DNA from 3 places in the Kribbella koreensis genome. Region 2 is predicted to be linked to each of the others. Evidence: riboswitches for the same ligand, from Rfam matches in the RefSeq annotation. Region 2 holds a riboswitch; each other region holds the start of a gene.

Region 1 (6,388 bases), on a different contig from region 2:
GCGGATCGGGGACAAACTCGAGGTCGAGCATGTGCTGGAGGCGCATCGGCGGTTGATGGCGCATTCGCCGAATCCGGAGTTCGGGGGTGAGGTGCGTTATCTGCAGAACTGGATCGGTGGGCGGTCTCCGGCCGAGGCGTACTACGTGCCGCCGCCGGCGCATCTGGTTCCCGAACTACTCGCGGACCTGATGACCTTCATCCGCGAGTCACCGCTGCCGGTGCTGGCCAAGACCGGCATCGCGCACGCACAGTTCGAGACGATCCATCCCTTTGCCGACGGCAACGGTCGCACTGGGCGCGCACTGATCCACCTGGTACTACGAGCCGAGGGTCTCGTCGAACGCAGCGTGCCTCCGGTGTCGCTATCCCTTGCCACACACGCAACCCAGTACGTCGAAGCGCTCACCGCCTTCCGCCACACAGGCAAGGCGACGAACGCCCGCGCCCGAAGCGCCGCGAACGAATGGCTGCTGATGTTCGCCACCGCCTGCAGTCATGCGACCGCCGAGGCCGCCCGCTTCGAACGCACCGCCGCGGACCTCAAAACCACCTGGCGCGAGCGAGCCGCCCCGGTCCGCGCCGGCTCGGCCGTCGACCTGCTGATCGAAACCCTGCCCGCGGCCCCCGTCCTCACCCTCGCAGCCGCCGCCGAACTCATCGGCCGCTCCCAACAGGCTGCCAACCAGGCTCTCGCCCGCCTGACCGAGTGCGCAGTACTCCGCGAACTCACCGACGGTCGGCGGAACCGCGTGTACGAGGCGCCCGAACTGATAGACGCCTTCACCCTCCTGGAACGCCGCTTCGCCAGCCCCGCCTCCGACACCCGGGTCGAGTCGCCGAACCGACCGGTCCCGTCCGCCCCGGCGAGACCGGCCGACTGACCTACTCAACCCCGCTGTCCCGTTCAACCCCAATCTCCTGCTCAACCCCACTCTCCCGCTCACCCCGGACAAGTCGGGTCGCGGGAAGAGTCTGGCGGCCCCGTCCCCCGACGGGGCCGACAACCAACGATCAGCGACATGTCTTTCACCTCCGTCTCACCAGCGCTTCACGCCGGGCGGCTAGCAGATCGCTACCAGTGACACCAGCACCAACACGCTGTCCTGGTTGACTTTCTGGCTCCCGGCGTTGAACAATTCGAACACATGTTCGAGCGTTGGACCAAATCGGGGAGTGTGAGGATCTGTGATGCCGGAGCCGTTCGACTGGGAGATCTTGCAGCGGCCGTCTGCGATGGCGATGGTGCGCGGGCAGCTCGGCTTCAGCTGGATGGTGTTGTCCGGGCGGTTGGCGGCACTGACCGACGAGGAGTACTTCTGGCGGCCGAGCAGCGAGGCGCTGACCGTCGTCCGCCGGCAGTACGCGGGGCGGTTCAGGTCGCTCGGGTCGGGTGAGTGGGTCGCGCAATGGCCGGACGAGCCGGACCATCGCGGACCACGGACGATCGCCTGGCTGATCGCACACCTGACCGAGACGTTCTTCGAGCGGTGGGAGTGGACCTTCGGCGCGAGCCGACAAGGCCGCGCCGACATCACCCTCCACGGCAACGCCCAGGACGCCGTCGCCTGGCTCACCCACTGGGTCGAAGCCTGGCGAGACTCCATCGCCAACCTCGACGAGGACCAAGCCATGACCGTAGGCCTCAGCCAAGCCACCGAACTGGACGCCGCCGAGCCCTTCGGCCACGTGGTCCTCCGCCTCAACCGCGAGCTGATCCACCACGGCTCCGAGATCATGACCCTCCAAGACCTCCACGCCCTGGCGGCCTGACCGCACACCCCCGATCCCTGGTCGTCGAGGCGGAGGCCGCTCCATCCACCGCTCAGGAGCGCGCCTCGGCGACCAGGCCAACCGTCACACCGCCCACCCGATCCGCTCCCAAACCCTCGGGCGGCCAGAGGGTCGGCTGTCAGGAGAGCAGTTTGGTGGCGAGGTCCCAGACCTGGTCGAAGGCGTTGATTTCGGTGGGGTTGAAGCGGTTCTTGGTGACGGCTACCGAGATCCCGGTGGCGGTGTCCGCGTAGGCGGCAGAGCCACCGATGCCGACCATGCCGAAGACGGTCGGTGGAGCAGGGCGCATGCCGAGCTGGCCGATCGTGTAGCCGAGGCCGTACTGCGCCGGGCCGCCGGTCATCTCGTCCAGGCCGGTGGTGGAGAGGGCTGAGATCTCCTGCAGACGGGAAGGCGACAGCAGACGTACGCCGTCGACTTCGGACATCAGCGCGGCGTACATGCGAGCCATACCTCGAGCGGTGACGGTCCCCCAGGCCGGGATGTCGGCCATCGTCACGGCGGTGTTGTTGGCCAGAGCCGCATTGGGGAACAGCGATCGTGGGCCCGACTTGAAGAGCGGAAAGTCCGGCGGCAACGAAGCGAACATGGCCGCGCCGGCCGGGTCGTCCTCGAAGTGGGCAACACGATCGAGCTCCGAGGCCGGTACACCGAAGTACAACTCCCCCGCGATCCCCAGCCGGGCACCGATCCCAGCAGACAGCACCGAGGAGATCGGCTCGCCGCAAACCCGGCGGACGACCTCGCCGAGGATGAACCCGAAGGTGACCGCGTGATACCCGACCCGCGACCCCGGCACCCACCATGGCTCCAGCGAAGCGATCACCGAACACATCGCCTCCCAATCGCAGAACCGCGACAACGTCAGATCCGCAGGCACCGCCGGTACGCCGGCCGAGTGCGTCAGCACATGCCGGATCGTCGTCCCCTCCTTGCCATGAGCCCCGAACTCCGGCCACACCGAAGCCACCAATGTGTCGTACGACAACACCCCCTCCTCCACCAGCACATGGACGACGGTCGACGTCACCCCCTTCACCGTCGACGCGGCATAGAACAGCGTGTCCGACGCAACCGGCCGACCGGGAGCGGCCATCCCCGCCACGGCATCCACGATCAACTCGCCCCGGCGATAGACAGCGGCCTGCACGCCGTTCTCCGCACCCGACGCCACCAGACCCTCGATCGCGTCCACAACCTGCTCCTGCAATAACTCGTTCATACCAGCTCCTCGTTGACGACTCCCGGTACCGGGTCGGAGCCGCTGCGCCAAACTTGACATCGCACCCGAGATGCGTTTTTCACACAAGATGTGCGACACGCGGCGCGTCGAGACACTAGATGTGGGGTTCAGCGGGTTAAGGTCACATCACTGGTCGACAGGGGAATCCGGTGGAAATCCGGGGCTGCCCCGCAGCGGTAAGCGGATGAAGCAGTCCCGTGAGCCCGAATACCTGCGACCGGTGCGCGTGCCGCCGGCACGCGCTGTCCGAGACCTCGAGGGCGGGTCGCAGGGCGAGCAAGCGACAGGTCGTGCAACGCCGGTGTACCGCACCGGCGAGGAAGTCCCAGCAACTCGGTGCACCACCGGCCGGTCGGCGCAGCACAGTGGGTCGGTGCGATGGCGCCGCGCCGCGGGTGGCGCCGGGTAGAGCGGGCTGCGCGGCTCTGGTGCGGGAACTCGTCGTGCGCTTCCCCGGGGTCCCGGTCGTCAAGAGACTCGCGTGGAGAGAGCGCTTGTGACCATCGTTTCTGCGGGCAAGGCGGCCCAGGCCGCACCCCCGAACCAGCTCACCGTCGTCCGCCGGGACGGCAACAGCACCGCCTTCGACCCGACCAAGATCTCGGTCGCCCTCAGCAAGGCGTTCCTCGCCGTCGAGGGCAGCGAGGCCGGCGCCAGCCACCGCGTCCGCGACCTGATCGCCGACCTCACCGCCAAGGTGGTCGACGCGCTGACCGGCCGCGGCCGGCACAGCGTGCAGGTCGAGGACATCCAGGACCAGGTCGAGCTGGCGCTGATGCGGGCCGGCGAGCACCAGGTCGCGCGCGCCTATGTCCTGTACCGCGAAGAGCGCGCCAAAGCCCGTACGCCGGAGAACGCGGCCGAGCTGAGCACCAGCGACAGCACGAACAACACACCCGCCCGGCCCGTGATCAACGTCCGCGCCGCCGACGGCAGCACCACTCCCCTGGACGTCGACCGGCTCCGCGTCATCGTCGCCGAGGCAGCGGCGGGCCTCGACGCCGTGGATGCCGAGCTGATCCTCGACGAGACGCTCGGCTCCTGCTACGACGGCATCGCGCAGCATGAGGTCGAGCTCGCCCTGGTGATGGCGGCTCGCGGGTACGTCGAGACGGAACCGGAGTACAGCTACGCCGCTGCACGCCTCCTGCTCGACCAGATCCGTCGCGAGACGCTCGGCCGGGTGCACGGTGAAGCGCGGCAGGCGAGCCAGGCCGACATGGCCACGGCGTACGTCGACTACTTCCCTCAGTACATCCAGACCGGTATCGACGCGGGCCTACTCGACCCCGAGCTGGCCACGTTCGACCTGGCCAAGCTGGCTGCCGCGATCAAGCCCGAGCGCGACCTCAACTTCGCCTTCCTCGGCCTGCAGACCCTGTACGACCGGTACCTGCTGCACATCGACAAAACAAGGTTCGAGCTGCCGCAAGCGTTCTTCCTGCGAGTAGCGATGGGCATCTCGCTGAAGGAGGAGCACCGCGAGGACCGCGCGATCGAGTTCTACGAGCTGCTCAGCTCGATGCGGTTCATGTCGAGCACGCCGACCCTGTTCAACTCCGGTACGACCCGCCCGCAGCTGTCGAGCTGCTTCCTCACCACGGTCGACGACGACCTGTCCGGCATCTTCGCCGGCATCCGCAACAACGCGCTGCTGGCGAAGTACTCGGGTGGTCTGGGCAACGACTGGACCCCGGTGCGCGGGATCGGCGCCAAGATCCGCGGCACCAACGGCGAGTCGCAGGGCGTCGTGCCGTTCCTGAAGATCGCCAACGACACCGCCGTCGCGGTCAACCAGGGTGGCAAGCGCAAGGGCGCGGTCTGCGCGTACCTCGAGACCTGGCACATGGACATCGAGGAGTTCCTCGACCTGCGCAAGAACACCGGTGACGAACGTCGCCGCACGCACGACATGAACACGGCCAACTGGGTGCCCGACCTGTTCCTGCAGCGGGTCGAGTCCGGTGGCGACTGGACGCTGTTCTCGCCCGACGAGGTGCCGGATCTGCACGACCTTTACGGCGCCGCGTTCAAGACGGCCTACGAGAACTACGAGCACAAGGCCGACCAGGGCGAGATCCGGGTGTTCCGCCGGGTCAAGGCCGTCGACCTGTGGCGCCGGATGCTGACCGTGCTGTTCGAGACCGGTCACCCGTGGATCACCTTCAAGGACGCGTGCAACCTGCGCTCGCCGCAGCAGCACGACGGTGTGGTGCACTCGTCGAACCTGTGCACCGAGATCACCCTGAACACCACCGTCGACGAGACCGCGGTCTGCAACCTGGGATCGGTCAACCTGGTCGCCCACCTGACGGACACCGGTCTCGACGCCGAGCTTCTGAAGCGCACCGTCAAGACGGCCGTCCGGATGCTCGACAACGTGATCGACGTGAACTTCTACACCACACCCGAGTCGGAGCGAGCGAACCAGCGCCACCGCCCGGTCGGCCTCGGCCTGATGGGCTTCGCCGACGCGCTCTTCGCACTGCGCATCCCGTACAGCTCCGACGCCGCCGTCGCGTTCGCCGACAGCTCGATGGAGCAGATCAGCTACCACGCGATCGAGGCGTCCAGCGATCTGGCCGCCGAGCGCGGCCGGTACCAGACGTACGAAGGCTCGCTGTGGAGCCAGGGCATCCTGCCGATCGACTCGCTCGAGCTGCTGCGCCAGGCGCGCAACGGCGATCTGACCGTCGACACGAGCAAGCAGCTCGACTGGGACGCGCTGCGCGGCAAGGTACTCCGCGAAGGCATGCGCAACTCCAACGTGCTGGCGATCGCGCCGACCGCGACGATCTCCAACATCTGCGGGGTCAGCCAGTCGATCGAGCCGATCTACCGCAACCTGTTCGTGAAGTCGAACATGTCCGGCGAGTTCACCGTCGCCAACCCGTACCTGGTCGCCGACCTCAAGGCGCGCGGGCTGTGGGACCAGGTGATGGTCTCCGACCTCAAGTACCACGACGGCATCCTGTCCCAGATCGACCGGGTCCCGGCCGACCTGCAGGAGCTGTACGCGACCGCGTTCGAGATGGACCCGCTGTGGCTGGTCAAGGCCGCGTCGCGCCGGCAGAAGTGGCTCGACCAGGCACAGTCGCTCAACCTCTACATGACGGCGCCGTCGGGCAAGGCGCTCGACGAGCTGTACCGGTCGGCCTGGCGGTACGGGCTCAAGACCACGTACTACCTGCGCTCCCAGTCGGCCACGCACGTCGAGAAGTCCACGCTGCAAGGCACGGACGGCCGGCTCAACGCAGTACCAGTCGCGCTGCCTGAACCCACAGGTGCCGTTTGCTCAATCGAAGACCCTGACTGCGAGGCCTGCCAGTGACGACCACAGGATTGGGTGAGA
Region 2 (6,388 bases):
CTTCCGCAGCCACGGCCGCCGCCGTTTCGACGTACGACGGTTGCTCCGAGTCGATGCTGATCGCGAGCCCCGACAACCCCTGACTGGAGGCGGTCAGCGCGGCCGCGACCGTCCCGGAGTGCAGGATCGGCCCGATATTGTGCCCGTTGTTGATCCCGGACACGACCACGTCCGGCGACGGTCCGAAGGCGCCGAGCCGAGCCAGCGTCACTGCCAGGGCCGGCGTCCCGTCGATCCCGATGAACCCGTTCTCACCGACCTTCGACGAGATCGCCTTGCCGATCATCCCGGCCCGCGAACTCCCGACGCCGCTCTGGTCGTCCCACGGCGCCACCACCTGGACCGCGTGGCCCAGGCCCTCCATGGCCGCAGCGAGCGCCTGGATGCCCAGGGACTCATAGCCGTCATCGTTGGTGACCAGGACTCTCAGCTGTTCGGGCATGCGACCACCCAATCAGCCGCGATCCTCGATGTCACCTTCTGTCTCAAGAACCGCCGTGCGCAGCGTTTCCAGTGCTTCCTCGCTCGGCTCGGACCACAGCCCGCGCTGAGCCGCCTCGAGCAACCGCTCCGCGATCCCGTGCCGCGCCCAGGGGTTGGACTTGCGGAAGAACTCGGCGATCTCCGGGTTCGCGACGTACTCCGTGGTGAGCGTCTCGTACATCCAGTCGTCCACCACACCGGCGGTGGCGTCGTACCCGAACAGGTAGTCCACCGTCGCCGCCATCTCGAAGGCGCCCTTGTACCCGTGCCGCTGCATCGCCGCCATCCAGCGCGGGTTCACCACCCGCGCCCGGAAGACGCGCTTGGTCTCCTCCTCCAGCGTCCGGGTCTTCACCTGGGCCGGTACCGCGGAGTCGCCGATGTACGCCTTCGGGTTCGACCCGGTCAGGTGGCGCACCATCGCGACCATGCCACCGTGGTACTGGAAGTAGTCGTCCGAATCCATGATGTCGTGCTCACGGGTGTCCGCGTTCTTGGCCGCGACCTGGATCCGCGCATAGGCACGCTCCATCGACGGCCGGGCCTCCGCACCGTCGAGATCCTTGCCGTACGCGTACCCACCCCAGACCGCGTAGACCTCGGCCAGCTCGGCGTCGGTACGCCAGTTGCGCGCATCGACGAGCGGCAGCAAGCCGGCACCGTACGAGCCCGGCTTGGATCCGAAGACGCGCGCCGTCGACGACCTCATGTCATTGCCCGCGGCTACATCAGCGTCGACGTGCGCTCTGAGGTAGTTGCTCTCGGCATCCTCATCGAGCGCCGCCACGGTGCGGACGGCCTCGTCGAGCAGTGAGACGACATGCGGGAACGCGTCCCGGAAGAAGCCCGAGATCCGGATCGTCACGTCGACGCGCGGGCGGCCGAGCTCCTCCAGCGAGACGACCTCGAAGCCGGTGACCCGGCGCGAGGCCTCATCCCAGACCGGGCGACACCCGAGCAGCCACAGCACCTCGGCCAGGTCGTCACCCTGGGTGCGCATCGCGGACGTGCCCCAGACGGTCAGCCCGACCGATCGCGGCCACTCCCCCGTCTCGGCCTTGTGCCTCGCGAGCAACGAATCGGCCAGCGCGACGCCGACGTCCCAGGCGTTGCGGCTCGGGATCGCCTTGGGGTCGACGGCGTAGAAGTTGCGGCCGGTCGGCAGGACGTTCACCAGACCGCGCGTCGGCGACCCCGACGGGCCGGCTTCGACGAAACGGCCGTCCAGCGCGCGGAGTACGTTCGTCAGCTCGTCGCCGGTGCGGGCCAACCTCGGCACGACCTCGTCCGCGGCGAACTGCAGCGACTTCTCGACCTGAGTCGAGGAGCGACCGAGTACCTCCTCGATGACGACCGGCACCTTGCCCGCATCCCACGCCAGAGTCTCCATGCCGACAACCAGCTTGCGTGCAACTGCCTCCAGCAGGTCCACACCGTCGGCACCGCTCACGGCAGGAAGATCCACCAGCGTCGCCAGGTCCGCCAGCTCCGGTACGGCGACGCCCGGGTTCTCCAGCATCGCTGCCTCGTCGACGCCGAAGGTCTGGCCGAGAGCAGCCCGCAACCCCGGTACGGCGCCCGAGACGCCACCCCACATCTGCTGCGCACGCAGTACGGCGAGAACGAGGTTGACCCGTGCCTCGCCGTCCGGCCCGCCGCCGAGGATGTGCAGCCCGTCGCGGATCTGGACGTCCTTGATCTCGCAGAGGTAGCCGTCGAGGTGCAGGACGAACTCGTCGAACTCCTCGTCCTCCGGCTTCTCCGAGGTGTGCAGATCGTGGTGCAGCTGAGCGGCCTGGATCAGCGTCCAGATCTGCGCGCGCAGGGTCGGGACCTTGTCGGGGTCGAGGGCCGACACCGTGGCGTACTCGTCGAGCAGGTACTCCAGCTTGGCCATGTCGCCGTACGTCTCGGCGCGCGCCATCGGTGGTACCAGGTGGTCGACGATCACGGCATGCCCGCGACGCTTGGCCTGCGTACCCTCGCCGGGGTCGTTGACGATGAACGGGTAGACGAGCGGGAGGTTGCCCAGTACGGCGTCGGGCGCGCAGTCGGCCGCCATACCGATGCCCTTGCCAGGAAGCCATTCGAGCGTGCCGTGCTTGCCGAGGTGGACCACCGCGTGGGCGCCGAAACCGCCTTCTTCGGTTGGCGCTTCGAGCCAGCGATAGGCCGCCAAGTAGTGGTGCGACGGGGCCATGTCGGGGTCGTGGTAGATCGCGACCGGGTTCTCGCCGAAACCGCGGGGCGGCTGGATCATCAGCACGACGTTGCCGAACTGGAGGGCCGCGAGGGCGATCGCGGGCTCGGGGCCGGACTGGTCGACGTACAGGGAACCCGGGGCCTCCCCCCACGCCTCGATCATTGCTTGCTGCAACGTTTCGGGGGTCTTGCCGAACCAGTGCTGGTACGTCGAGAGCGGGATCTTCGCGACCGCACTGGACAACTGCTCGTCGGTGAGCCAGTCGACGTCGTGACCGCCGGCCGCGATGAGCCGGTGGATGAGTCCGTCGGCGCCGTCCGCGCCCTGGAGCTCGTCGAGATTGAGGTCGGGGCCGAGGTCGTAGCCGGCCTCCTTGAGCTGGCCGAGGATGACGACCGCCGAGGCCGGGGTGTCGAGGCCGACGGCGTTGCCGATCCGGGCGTGCTTGGTCGGGTATGAGGACAGTACAAGCGCCAGCTTCTTGTCCTTCGGCTCGACGTGCCGAAGCTTGGCCTGGGCGACTGCGATGCCGGCAAGCCTGGCGCAGCGCTCCTCGTCGGGGGCATAGCTGGCGATGCCCTCGGCGTCGTACGCCTTGAAGGAGAACGGGATGGTGATCAGGCGTCCGTCGAACTCGGGGATCGCGACCTGGGTGGCAGCGTCGAGCGGGCTGATCGCGGCGTCGCTCTCGAGCCACTGCTCGCGGGTCGAGGTGAGGGCGAGGCCTTGGAGGAGCGGGATGTCGAGGGAGGCGAGGGCGCCTGCGTCCCAGGAGTCGTCGCCGCCGGCCGTTGCGTTGGAGGCAACGGTGCCGCCGGCCGCGAGGAGGGTGGTGACGAGGACATCGCATTGCTTGAGGAGGGCGAAGAGGTCGGCGTTGTCCGCGTGGGTGGGGTCCAGGCCGCGCAGCGTTCCGCAGTACAGGGGAAGGGGCTGGGCGCCGGCCTGCTCGATCGCGGTCGCGAGGGCGTCGACGAAGGCTGTGTTGCCGGAGATCTCGTGGGCGCGGTAGTAGACGATGCCGACTACTGGGCGGTGGTCCTTGGCGAAGGTGCGGCCGGCGCGGATGCCGTACGTCGGGAGGGTCTTGGGTGGGTCGAATGCGTCGCCGGTGAGGAGGATCGTGTCTCGGAGGAAGCCCGCCAGGTTCTGGAGGTTCTCGGAGCCGCCCTCACGGAGGTACGCGAGCGCCTCGGTGACCGCGCCGGCGGGGACGGTCGACATCGACATCAGCTCGGCGTCGGGCGCTGCCTCTCCACTGAGCACGACGGTGGGGATGTTCGAGGAGATGACGGCGTCGAGACCCTCCTCCCAGGCGCGGCGACCGCCCAGCAGGCGGACCACGACGACCTCGACGCCGTCAAGCAGGGTGGCAACATCATCGAGCTCGACCCGCGCCGGGTTGGCGACCTTCCATCCGGCCTGGGCCTGCGAAGCGGCCAGCAGGTCGGTGTCGGCAGTGGAGAGCAGCAAAAGGTTCGCGGGCACGCGCGACCGGTCCTTCCTCGGGGTGTCCACGCCCCAGGTGGCAGGTACGACAGCAGCAGTTCCTGACTCCCGGGAAACCCCCGGTCACAGTGGCGGGACCGCCCCGGACTCACACCGGGTTCCTGCACAGCCGTCGATGACAGCACGACTCTAGTCGACCGCGTCGGCAACTACTCCCCCACGGTCGAGCTCCGCCTGCACCACCGTCGCTCACACGCCCGACACTCCCACCCACGCCTGCGCATCGATCGCAGGACGTCGGCGGTGTGGGGGCTACTGCCTGTTCTTGTGTACGGCGTGGACTGGTGGCGCATTAGCTTGCTGGGGTGGATCTGTTCTCAGAGTCTTGGGGTGCGTTGCGGGCGGCTGTTGCTGGGCTGGGTGATGCCGACTTCGGCGAGGCGTCGGGGTGTGCGGGGTGGTTGGTGCGGGATCTGGTTTGTCACCTGGTGATTGATGCGCAGGACGTGTTGATCACGCTGGTGACGCCCAGCGAGGCCGAGGCGACGCATGACTCGGTGAGTTACTGGGCGGTGGCTGAGGCGGCGGCTGCTGGTGAGGATCCGCTGGATGCGTTGATCGTTCGGTTGGCGGCGGCGTACGGGGATCCGGGGTTGCTCAAGTTTCATCTCGATGACGTGGGTGCGGCGGCCGGGCGGGCGGCTGAGTTGGCTGATCCGGCGATGCTGGTCAGCACACAGGACATGGTGCTGACGGCGGGCGACTACCTCTCGGCGTACGTGCTGGAGTGGACGCTGCACCACCTCGATCTGGTCGCTCACCTACCGCAAGCGCCAGGACCATCGATCGAAGGCCTCGCCGAGAGCCGGGACATGATCGAGCAGATCGCCGGCGCTGGGTTTCCTGCGAGCTGGTCCGACAAGGACGTGCTGTTGATCAGCACCGGGCGCCGTGAGCCGTCCGACTTGGAGAAGACGCAACTCGGTGAGCTCACCAAGAAGTTGCCCCTCGTGCTTGGTTAAACCAGTGGCGCCTATGCCGACAGGACGGCCACTCTGAGGACATGCGACTGACCTTTCTGCATGACCCGCGTGGTGGTGAGAGCCTTACGTTGATCCGGCGTGCGGACGGGGCGGAGTTCACTCTGTTCTCGTACTCGCGCAAGCACCGCGTGCCGCACGATCTCGCGCATGCGGTCACCGAACGCGAGCTGCGCATGCCCGACGGCATCTTCGGCTGTATCGCAGCCGGTGCGGTCTTCGACAGCATGGAGCAGACGGCCGGCAAGAAGCGTCACGACGCGAAGGTCCGCAGCGCGCGCATTCTCAAAGCACCGAACAGCATCGGCATGAGCGAGGCGCTTTCGAGCGTCTTTCACCTGGCGGTCGAGAAGGACCAGCCCACGCCGTACGCTGAGGTCCGCGAGATGTGGGGCGTCACCCGAGCCGATCCGTGCCCGTACGCCGATGTCGACCTCGACCGCACCACCGAGACCCTCCGCGAACTGAGCCACCGCTGGCAGGCGAGCTCCGACCCGCTCGATTTCCCTTGGCCGGAATCGCTTCAGGCGGAGGCATCACAGCACGGTCCCAAAATTCGCGTACGTACCGGTCGTCGCGACCGCTAGCTTGTCGCTCCGGGTCACGATGCCGGACAAGATTGTCCCGGCCTGTCGGCGGGCTAGAGGACGTCGCGGAGGTACTGGCCGGTGAGGCTTTCTGGGGCTTGGGTGAGGAGGGTGGGGGTGGTGGCGGCGACTATGCGGCCGCCGTCGGTGCCGCCGCCGGGGCCTAGGTCGATCACGTGGTCGGCGTTGGCGATCATGTCGAGGTCGTGTTCGATCACGATGACCGTGGCGCCGGCGGTGATCAGGCGGTCGAAGACCGTGAGGAGGACGCGGATGTCGGCGGGGTGCAGGCCGACGCTGGGTTCGTCGAAGATGAAGAGGGTGCCTTGTTGGGGCTTCTCCAGGTCGGCGATGAGTTTGAGGCGCTGGGCTTCGCCGCCGGACAGAGCCGGAGTTGCCTCGCCGAGGATGAGGTAGCCGAGGCCGACCTCGTCGAGGGTGCGGAGGCGCGCTTGCATCTTGCGCAGGCCGGTGAACTTCGAGCGGGCCTGTTCGACCGTCAAAGCCAGAGCACCGGCCATGGTCAGGCCGTCGAGGGTGATGGTGTCGCAGTCGGGGTTGTAGCGGCGGCCTTCGCACACCGGGCAAGGAATGTCGACGTCGGGGAGGAACTGGACGTCCAGCGA
Region 3 (6,388 bases), on a different contig from region 2:
GGTGAGGGGATCCTCGATCACCTCGCAGGCTAGGCCGAAGACGTGCTCTACGAGGGCTGCGGTGACGACCTCGGTGGGTTTGCCCTGGGCGACGATTTCGCCTGCTTTCAACGCGATCAGATGGTCGGCGTAGCGGGCGGCGAGGTTGAGGTCGTGGAGGACGAGGACGATGGTTTTGCCTCGGTCGCGGTTGAGGTCGTGGACCAGGTCGAGGATCTCGAGTTGGTGGGCCAGGTCCAGGAAGGTTGTGGGTTCGTCCAGGAGCATGGTCTCGGCGTCTTGGGCGAGGGCCAGGGCGATCCAGACCCGCTGGCGTTGACCGCCGGAGAGTTCGTCCAGGGAACGGGTCGCCAAGTCCGACGTACCGGTTGCTTCCAGCGCGGCGGCGACGACGCGCTCGTCTTCGGCCGACCACTGGCGGAACCAGCGTTGGTGCGGATGACGCCCGCGCCCGACGAGGTCGGAGACGGTGATGCCGTCGGGCGCGACCGGCTGCTGCGGGAGCATGCCGAGCTTCGTCGCCAGGGTGCTCCCCGACAACCCGGCCAGGTCAGCACCATCCAGATACACAGCACCGCCTTTCGGCGCCAGCAACCTGGCCAGCCCGCGCAACAGCGTCGACTTCCCACACGCGTTGGCCCCGACGATGACCGTGATCTGCCCGGCGGGGATCTCGACGGACAGCCCCGTGACGACCGGCGTCGCGTCGTACCCGAGGCTCAGCCGGTCAGTGCGCAGTACCGCCATCAGGTCAGCCTCCTTGCCCGACGCGGTTCGCGCGGGCCATCAGAATCATCAGGTACGGGGCGCCGAGGAACGCCGTGACGACCCCCACCGGCAGTGCCGTCGGCGCGAACAGTTCCCGCGCGAGCAGGTCGGAAGCAACCACCAGCAACGCCCCGATCGCCCCCGCGGCAAGCAACCCAGCGACGCGCTCGGCGACCAGCCGGCGAGCGAGCTGCGGCGCGACGAGCGCGACGAAACCGATCGGTCCAGCCGCCGCCGTCGCCAGCCCGGCCAGGCCGACTCCGACAGCGATCAGCAGCCCTCGGGACAGCTCGACCCGACCCGCGAGTGTACGAGCGAGGTCGTCGCCCAACTCGAGAAGCCTCAGCTGTCGCGACCCAGCCATCGCCGCCGGTACCAGGACCAGCAACGTGATCCCGATCAGCATCACGTGCGGCCAGGACCGTCCGGCGAGACTCCCGGCGAGCCACATGGAGGCGCTCTTCGCCGCGTAGATCTCGGCCAGCGTCAGCAGGTACGCCGTGATCGAGCCGACGATCGCGGTGACACCGATCCCGACCAGCACCAGGCGATACCCGGCAATCCCTTGTTTATAAGCGAGAAGATAGATAGCCGTTGCTGTTAGCAACGAGCCCGCGAGCGCGCCGACCGGGAGCCAGCCGATCGCCGTACCGAAGATCGTGATCATCAGTACCGCGGCCAGCGCCGCTCCCGCGTTGATCCCGATCAGATCCGGACTGACCAACGGATTGCGCGCCAACCGCTGGAAGATGGCCCCCGAGATCGCGAACGCGGCACCGACCCCCATCCCGACCAGCACCCGGGGCAACCGGTTGTTGACCACCACATCCGTCATGATCAAAGAACCGTTACCCGCCAGCGTATTGAGCACCTCCGACAACGGAATCTCATAGTCGCCCATCGTCAGCGAGACGGCGGCGGTCGCCAAAGCGAGCGCCCATGCGACCGTCGAGACCAGGATGCTGGCGACGTCGACCCGGGTCGAGAACGGACCGAGCCGGACCGCCCTCACAGCGTCGCCCTGACGGCGCACGGCTCCACCGGGCGCAGCTCCACGGCGTTCGCCTTCACAGCTCGGCCAGTTTGCGGCGGCGGACCAGGGCGATGAAGAGCGGGGCGCCAATCAGGGCGGTGATGATGCCGACCTGCAACTCGTCAGGACGTGCGACGAGTCGGCCGGTGACGTCGGCGAGTAGGAGGACGGTCGGCGCTAGGACGAGGGAGTACGGCAGGATCCAGCGGTAGTCGGCGCCGACCAGGGCCCTTGCGACGTGCGGCACAGCCAACCCGACGAAGGCGATCGGGCCGGCCATCGCGGTCGCAGTACCGGCGAGCAGCATGACCGCGAGTGCCGCCAACAGACGAACCACCCAGATCCTGGTACCGAGGGTCGCAGCCAGGTCGTCACCCAACGCCAGCTGGTTGAGTGATCGACCAAGAGCCAACGCCAAGGCGATCCCCACGGCAATGAAAGGCAGCGCCTGCGCAACGATCGCGCTGGTTGCCAAGGTCAACGATCCGACGACCCAGAAGCGGAATTCGTTCAAAGTCGAGAGGTCGAGCAGAGTGATGGCCGACGTCACCGACCCAAGCAGAGCGGAGAGCGCCGCCCCGGCCAGCGCTAGCTTGACCGGCGTCGCGCCCCCTCGACCGACCGACCCGACGAGATAGACCACGACGGTCGCAACCAACGCCCCACCCATCGCAAACCACACGTAGCCAGTGAGCGACTGGACCCCCAGCAGGCCGATCGCAGCGACCACGGCCAGCGCGGCGCCCGCGTTCACACCGAGGATGCCCGGATCGGCCAGCGGGTTGCGCGTGATCCCCTGCATGACGGCGCCGGCCAGCCCGAGGGCAGCACCGGCCAGCAGGCCTACCGCAGTACGGGGGAAGCGCAGGTACCGGATCACTCGGTCCGTGTCCGATCCGGTGAAGTCGGCCGCCGCGACGAAGACGTCATGCGGACCGAACCACTGATTGCCGGCCACCAACGACAGCAACACGGCCCCCAGCAGCACGACACAGGCGACGGCGAGCCCGCCCGCCCGCAACCCGCCGCCCCTTACCCGGCCAAACCCATCACGGAGACCAGAGCCCTTCACCGCGTCCGGGCCCTCGACCGCGACCAGGTTCTTCACTTGACCAGGTCGGGGTGGATCAGCTTCGCGATCAGTTCGGTGGAATTGGCGCCGCGTACGCCGGCCGAGTGGTGCGCGAACAACCACGGGTACACGTGCTTGTTCTTCACCGACTTCAGATTCGCGTACGCCGGATTGCCCAAGATCTTCTGCACATCCGGCTGGACCTGCGCCTCTGTCAGCGACGCGTCGCAGCACCCGCTGATCAGCACATAGTCGGGGTCGCGCTTGATGAACTCCTCGACGCTGACCTTCACGTTCCGCTTCGACGTCAGGTCGGCGAAGGCGTTCACCCCACCGGCCTGCTTGATCAGCACCGACCCGAAGTCCGGCCCACCCGACACCGTCAGCCCGCCACCCTCCAGCCCCGGGCGCAGGATCGCCACGGTCGGCCGGTCCGCACCCTTGACCTTCGCCTCAACAGCCGCGATCCGCTTCTGCTGGTCGGCGATCACCTGCTCGGCGCGGTCGGAGACGTCGAACAGCCTGCCGAGATCGCGCAGATCGGCGTACACGTTGTCCATCGAGACGGTCGATGGGTCGATCGCCTCGTCGCCCTTGCCGTCCGCGGTAGGGCAGAGCGGGCTGAAGATCCAGGTCCGCACACCGAGGTCCGACAGGCTCTTGCGGCTGCCGAAGCTCTCGTCGCTGCCGCCGCCACCGAACACGTCGTTGAAGCCGGAGAGCACGAAGTCGGGGTTCTGGCTGAGCAGTTCCTCGCGACTCGGCAGGTTCTTGTAGTACTTCGCGTCCTGCTGCGCCGCGGCGTACGGCGGCAGCACGTCCGCGTCCAGGTACGCCGTCCCGACCAGCCGGTCCGAGATCCCCAGCGCGTGCGCCATCTCGATCGCCGGCTGGTACGCCGCGAACACCCGCTCAGGCGGCCCGGCGACGGTCACGTCGATCCCGCAGTTCTTGACGGTGACGGCACCGGCGGCCGGCCCCGCTGTGGCGGCACCTCCGCACCCGGTGGCCAGGGACAGTACGACGACAGCAGCAACCAGCGTTTTCACGCGCGCCTCCAGCACCTCGTGGACGGTGTGACACGCCGTGGCCGGTCTCCTGGCTGACGGGAACCGCGCTCCAGGGTCTGACCTTCCCAGCCAACCTCGGCCAGTGGTCTCCACAACAGAACAACCCCAGAACATCCCGATCACAGTGGCGAGGGCCGCATCGGCATCACACCGATTTCCCGAACACCACGACCCCGCAACCGTAACCCACCTGCAACCCAGTCGCAGAAACCGCCCCGGGAACAGGACGATGAACTGGTTCAAGCACCAACGGAGGGCGGGCACCCCTCCGCGAGAAGTACGACAAGTCGGCAGGATCCCCAGCCCCAGCCCCAGCCCCCAGCCCGAAACATCTCAGGGGTTAACCCCTGAGATGTGGGGTTGCCCAGCGGGATTCTCGGGGGGCAACCCAGCAACTGAAGGGTTAACCCCCGAGATGACGGTGGGCGGCGGCGACGGTCGGCGGGGTCAGCGGGGGTAGAGGTCGGTGGGGTCAGCGGGTGTAGAGGCCGGACATGGTCAGGACGAAGCTGGCCATGTCGTCTTTGTCGGTGGTGCCCGCGGGGAGGGGGACCAGGTCGACGATCTTGTCGGTGCCTACTCGGATGATGGAGCGGCCGGTGACGGTGTCTACGTAGGCTTCGTCGCCGAGGGGCATGGGGAAGGAGGTCGCGGCCTTGCTGATCGGGGCGGTGATGGCTTCGGCGTCCTTGACCCGGCGGACGGTGGAGTAGAGGACGCGGGTCTTGGTGAGCCAGGCGCAGACGATGTCGCCGGCGTCGGTCTCGCCGTCGCGGCGGACCGAGGCTTCGATCCCCATCACCTTCGTGGCGGCTGACGTGCCGCGCTCGCACTCCGGCCGGGTGATGTAAGGCGCAGGCTCCGGCAGCCCCCCGGTCTGTTGGGCCGCGTCCTGGGCCAGTACTACGTACTTCGCCAGCGTCGCCGGCGGCCCACTGATCTTGCGCAGCTTGCCGTCGGCCAGGAACACGACGAAGCGGCTGGTGCCGAATCCGCCCTGCCCGACGGTCAGCGACTTGGCCGGCTCGCCCTTGGTCGCGTCGTAGGCCTTGCGAACCGCCGCCAGATCCGCGGCCGTTGCAAAGAAGGCGGACGTGCCAACTCGTAGTACCGGCCCGGACGAGTTGCTACTCAACCCGAGCTCGCACTGGTCGTACGTCGGGAAGCCCAGCTCCGGCAGCACCGGCTTCGGCTGGATCCGCACCACCGGCACACCCAGCGTCGTCTGCACGAGCGTCTGGTTCATCCGCACGCACAAGGTGTCGGCCACCTTGGAGGTAGGCGGCGTACTAGGCGTCTCCGACGGCGTAGAGGTCGGGGTAGGCGTCTCGGTGGGCGTAGTGCTGACCGACACCAGCGGCGGCACACTAGGCGCCGTCTCGCCTCCAGGACCGCCGCACCCGGCCAGCAACGCAGTACTGCCGAGCAGAGCGACCACCAACCGAGTACGCATGGTCACAGAGCCTAACCGCAAGCCCTACTCATGGCTCTCGATGAACTCCTTCGTCTTGGCGATCGCGAACCCCCACCCCTGATGCACCGTCGGCGCCGGCGGGATCGCGATCTCGTCCGGATTCGTCAGTACGTCGATCAGCACCGGCCCCGTAGTACCCAGCGCCTGCGAGACCGCCGAGTCCACGTCACCAGGCCGCTCGACCCGAATCCCGGTCAGCCCGATCGCCCTCGCCACCTCGGCGAAATCCGGATTCGCCAACTTGGTCCCGTACTCCGGCAGCCCGACCTGCTCCATCTCCAGCTTCACCATCCCGAGCCGCCCGTTGTTGAACACGACCAACTTGACCGGCAACTCGTACGCCACCGCCGTGATCAGGTCCCCCAACAGCATCGACAACCCGCCGTCACCGCAGAACGCCACCACCTGCCGCGACCGATCCACCGCTGACAATCCGAGCGCATGCGGCATCGCATTGGCCATCGACCCCAGGTTGTACGACCCGATCAGCCGCCGATCCCCACGCATCCGCACGTACCGCGCCAGCCAGACCGTCGACATCCCCGTGTCGCTCGTGAACAGCGCATCATCAGCCGCATGCCGATCCACGGCCGCCGCCAGCAACTCCGGACGGATACGAGCCTCCGGGTTGTCCACCTTGCGCCGCAGCAACCCCTTGGGCTTCCGGTCGAACCCAGGATCCGTGAACTGCACCTGCCGCTCCCGCCAAGCCGCGTACGACTTCCGCGCCTTCTCCAGATGCGCAGTAGACGTCTTCTGCTCAAGCAAAGGCAGCAACTGCGCAAGCGTCGGCTGTGCATGCCCAACCAGCCCGTGGTCGACCAGTACCCGCCGCCCGATGTGCCCACCCCGCACATCCAGCTGCACGACGGTCTTCCCCGACGGCAGGAACTCCCGGTAGGGGAAGTCGGTCCCCACCAGGAACAGCACGTCACACCCGTCAAACGCCACCTTGCTCGCGTGATTGCCCA

What was found. Region 2 has a riboswitch for cobalamin ahead of cobN (cobaltochelatase subunit CobN). Riboswitches for the same ligand answer to the same signal wherever they lie in the genome.
Region 1: another riboswitch for cobalamin. It lies ahead of ABD116_RS00710 (ribonucleoside-diphosphate reductase subunit alpha); the one in region 2 lies ahead of cobN (cobaltochelatase subunit CobN).
Region 3: another riboswitch for cobalamin. It lies ahead of ABD116_RS17985 (ABC transporter substrate-binding protein); the one in region 2 lies ahead of cobN (cobaltochelatase subunit CobN).

Annotation. Positions count from the first base shown of each region.
Region 1 is NZ_BAAAHK010000001.1:134,716-141,103, forward strand. Features, by position in the region: gene ABD116_RS00695 (Fic family protein) at 1-883, shown strand, start outside; gene ABD116_RS00700 (DinB family protein) at 1,191-1,772, shown strand; gene ABD116_RS00705 (serine hydrolase domain-containing protein) at 1,912-3,015, opposite strand; cobalamin riboswitch at 3,132-3,269, shown strand; gene ABD116_RS00710 (ribonucleoside-diphosphate reductase subunit alpha) at 3,533-6,367, shown strand; gene ABD116_RS00715 (ribonucleotide-diphosphate reductase subunit beta) at 6,364-6,388, shown strand, end outside.
Region 2 is NZ_BAAAHK010000017.1:174,332-180,719, reverse strand. Features, by position in the region: gene surE (5'/3'-nucleotidase SurE) at 1-442, opposite strand, end outside; gene cobN (cobaltochelatase subunit CobN) at 455-4,174, opposite strand; cobalamin riboswitch at 4,212-4,342, opposite strand; gene ABD116_RS30325 (maleylpyruvate isomerase N-terminal domain-containing protein) at 4,501-5,157, shown strand; gene ABD116_RS30320 (hypothetical protein) at 5,199-5,762, shown strand; gene ABD116_RS30315 (excinuclease ABC subunit UvrA) at 5,816-6,388, opposite strand, start outside.
Region 3 is NZ_BAAAHK010000007.1:822,190-828,577, forward strand. Features, by position in the region: gene ABD116_RS17970 (ABC transporter ATP-binding protein) at 1-747, opposite strand, end outside; gene ABD116_RS17975 (FecCD family ABC transporter permease) at 752-1,780, opposite strand; gene ABD116_RS17980 (FecCD family ABC transporter permease) at 1,836-2,909, opposite strand; gene ABD116_RS17985 (ABC transporter substrate-binding protein) at 2,906-3,922, opposite strand; cobalamin riboswitch at 3,945-4,128, opposite strand; gene ABD116_RS17990 (hypothetical protein) at 4,416-5,396, opposite strand; gene ABD116_RS17995 (thiamine pyrophosphate-dependent enzyme) at 5,421-6,388, opposite strand, start outside.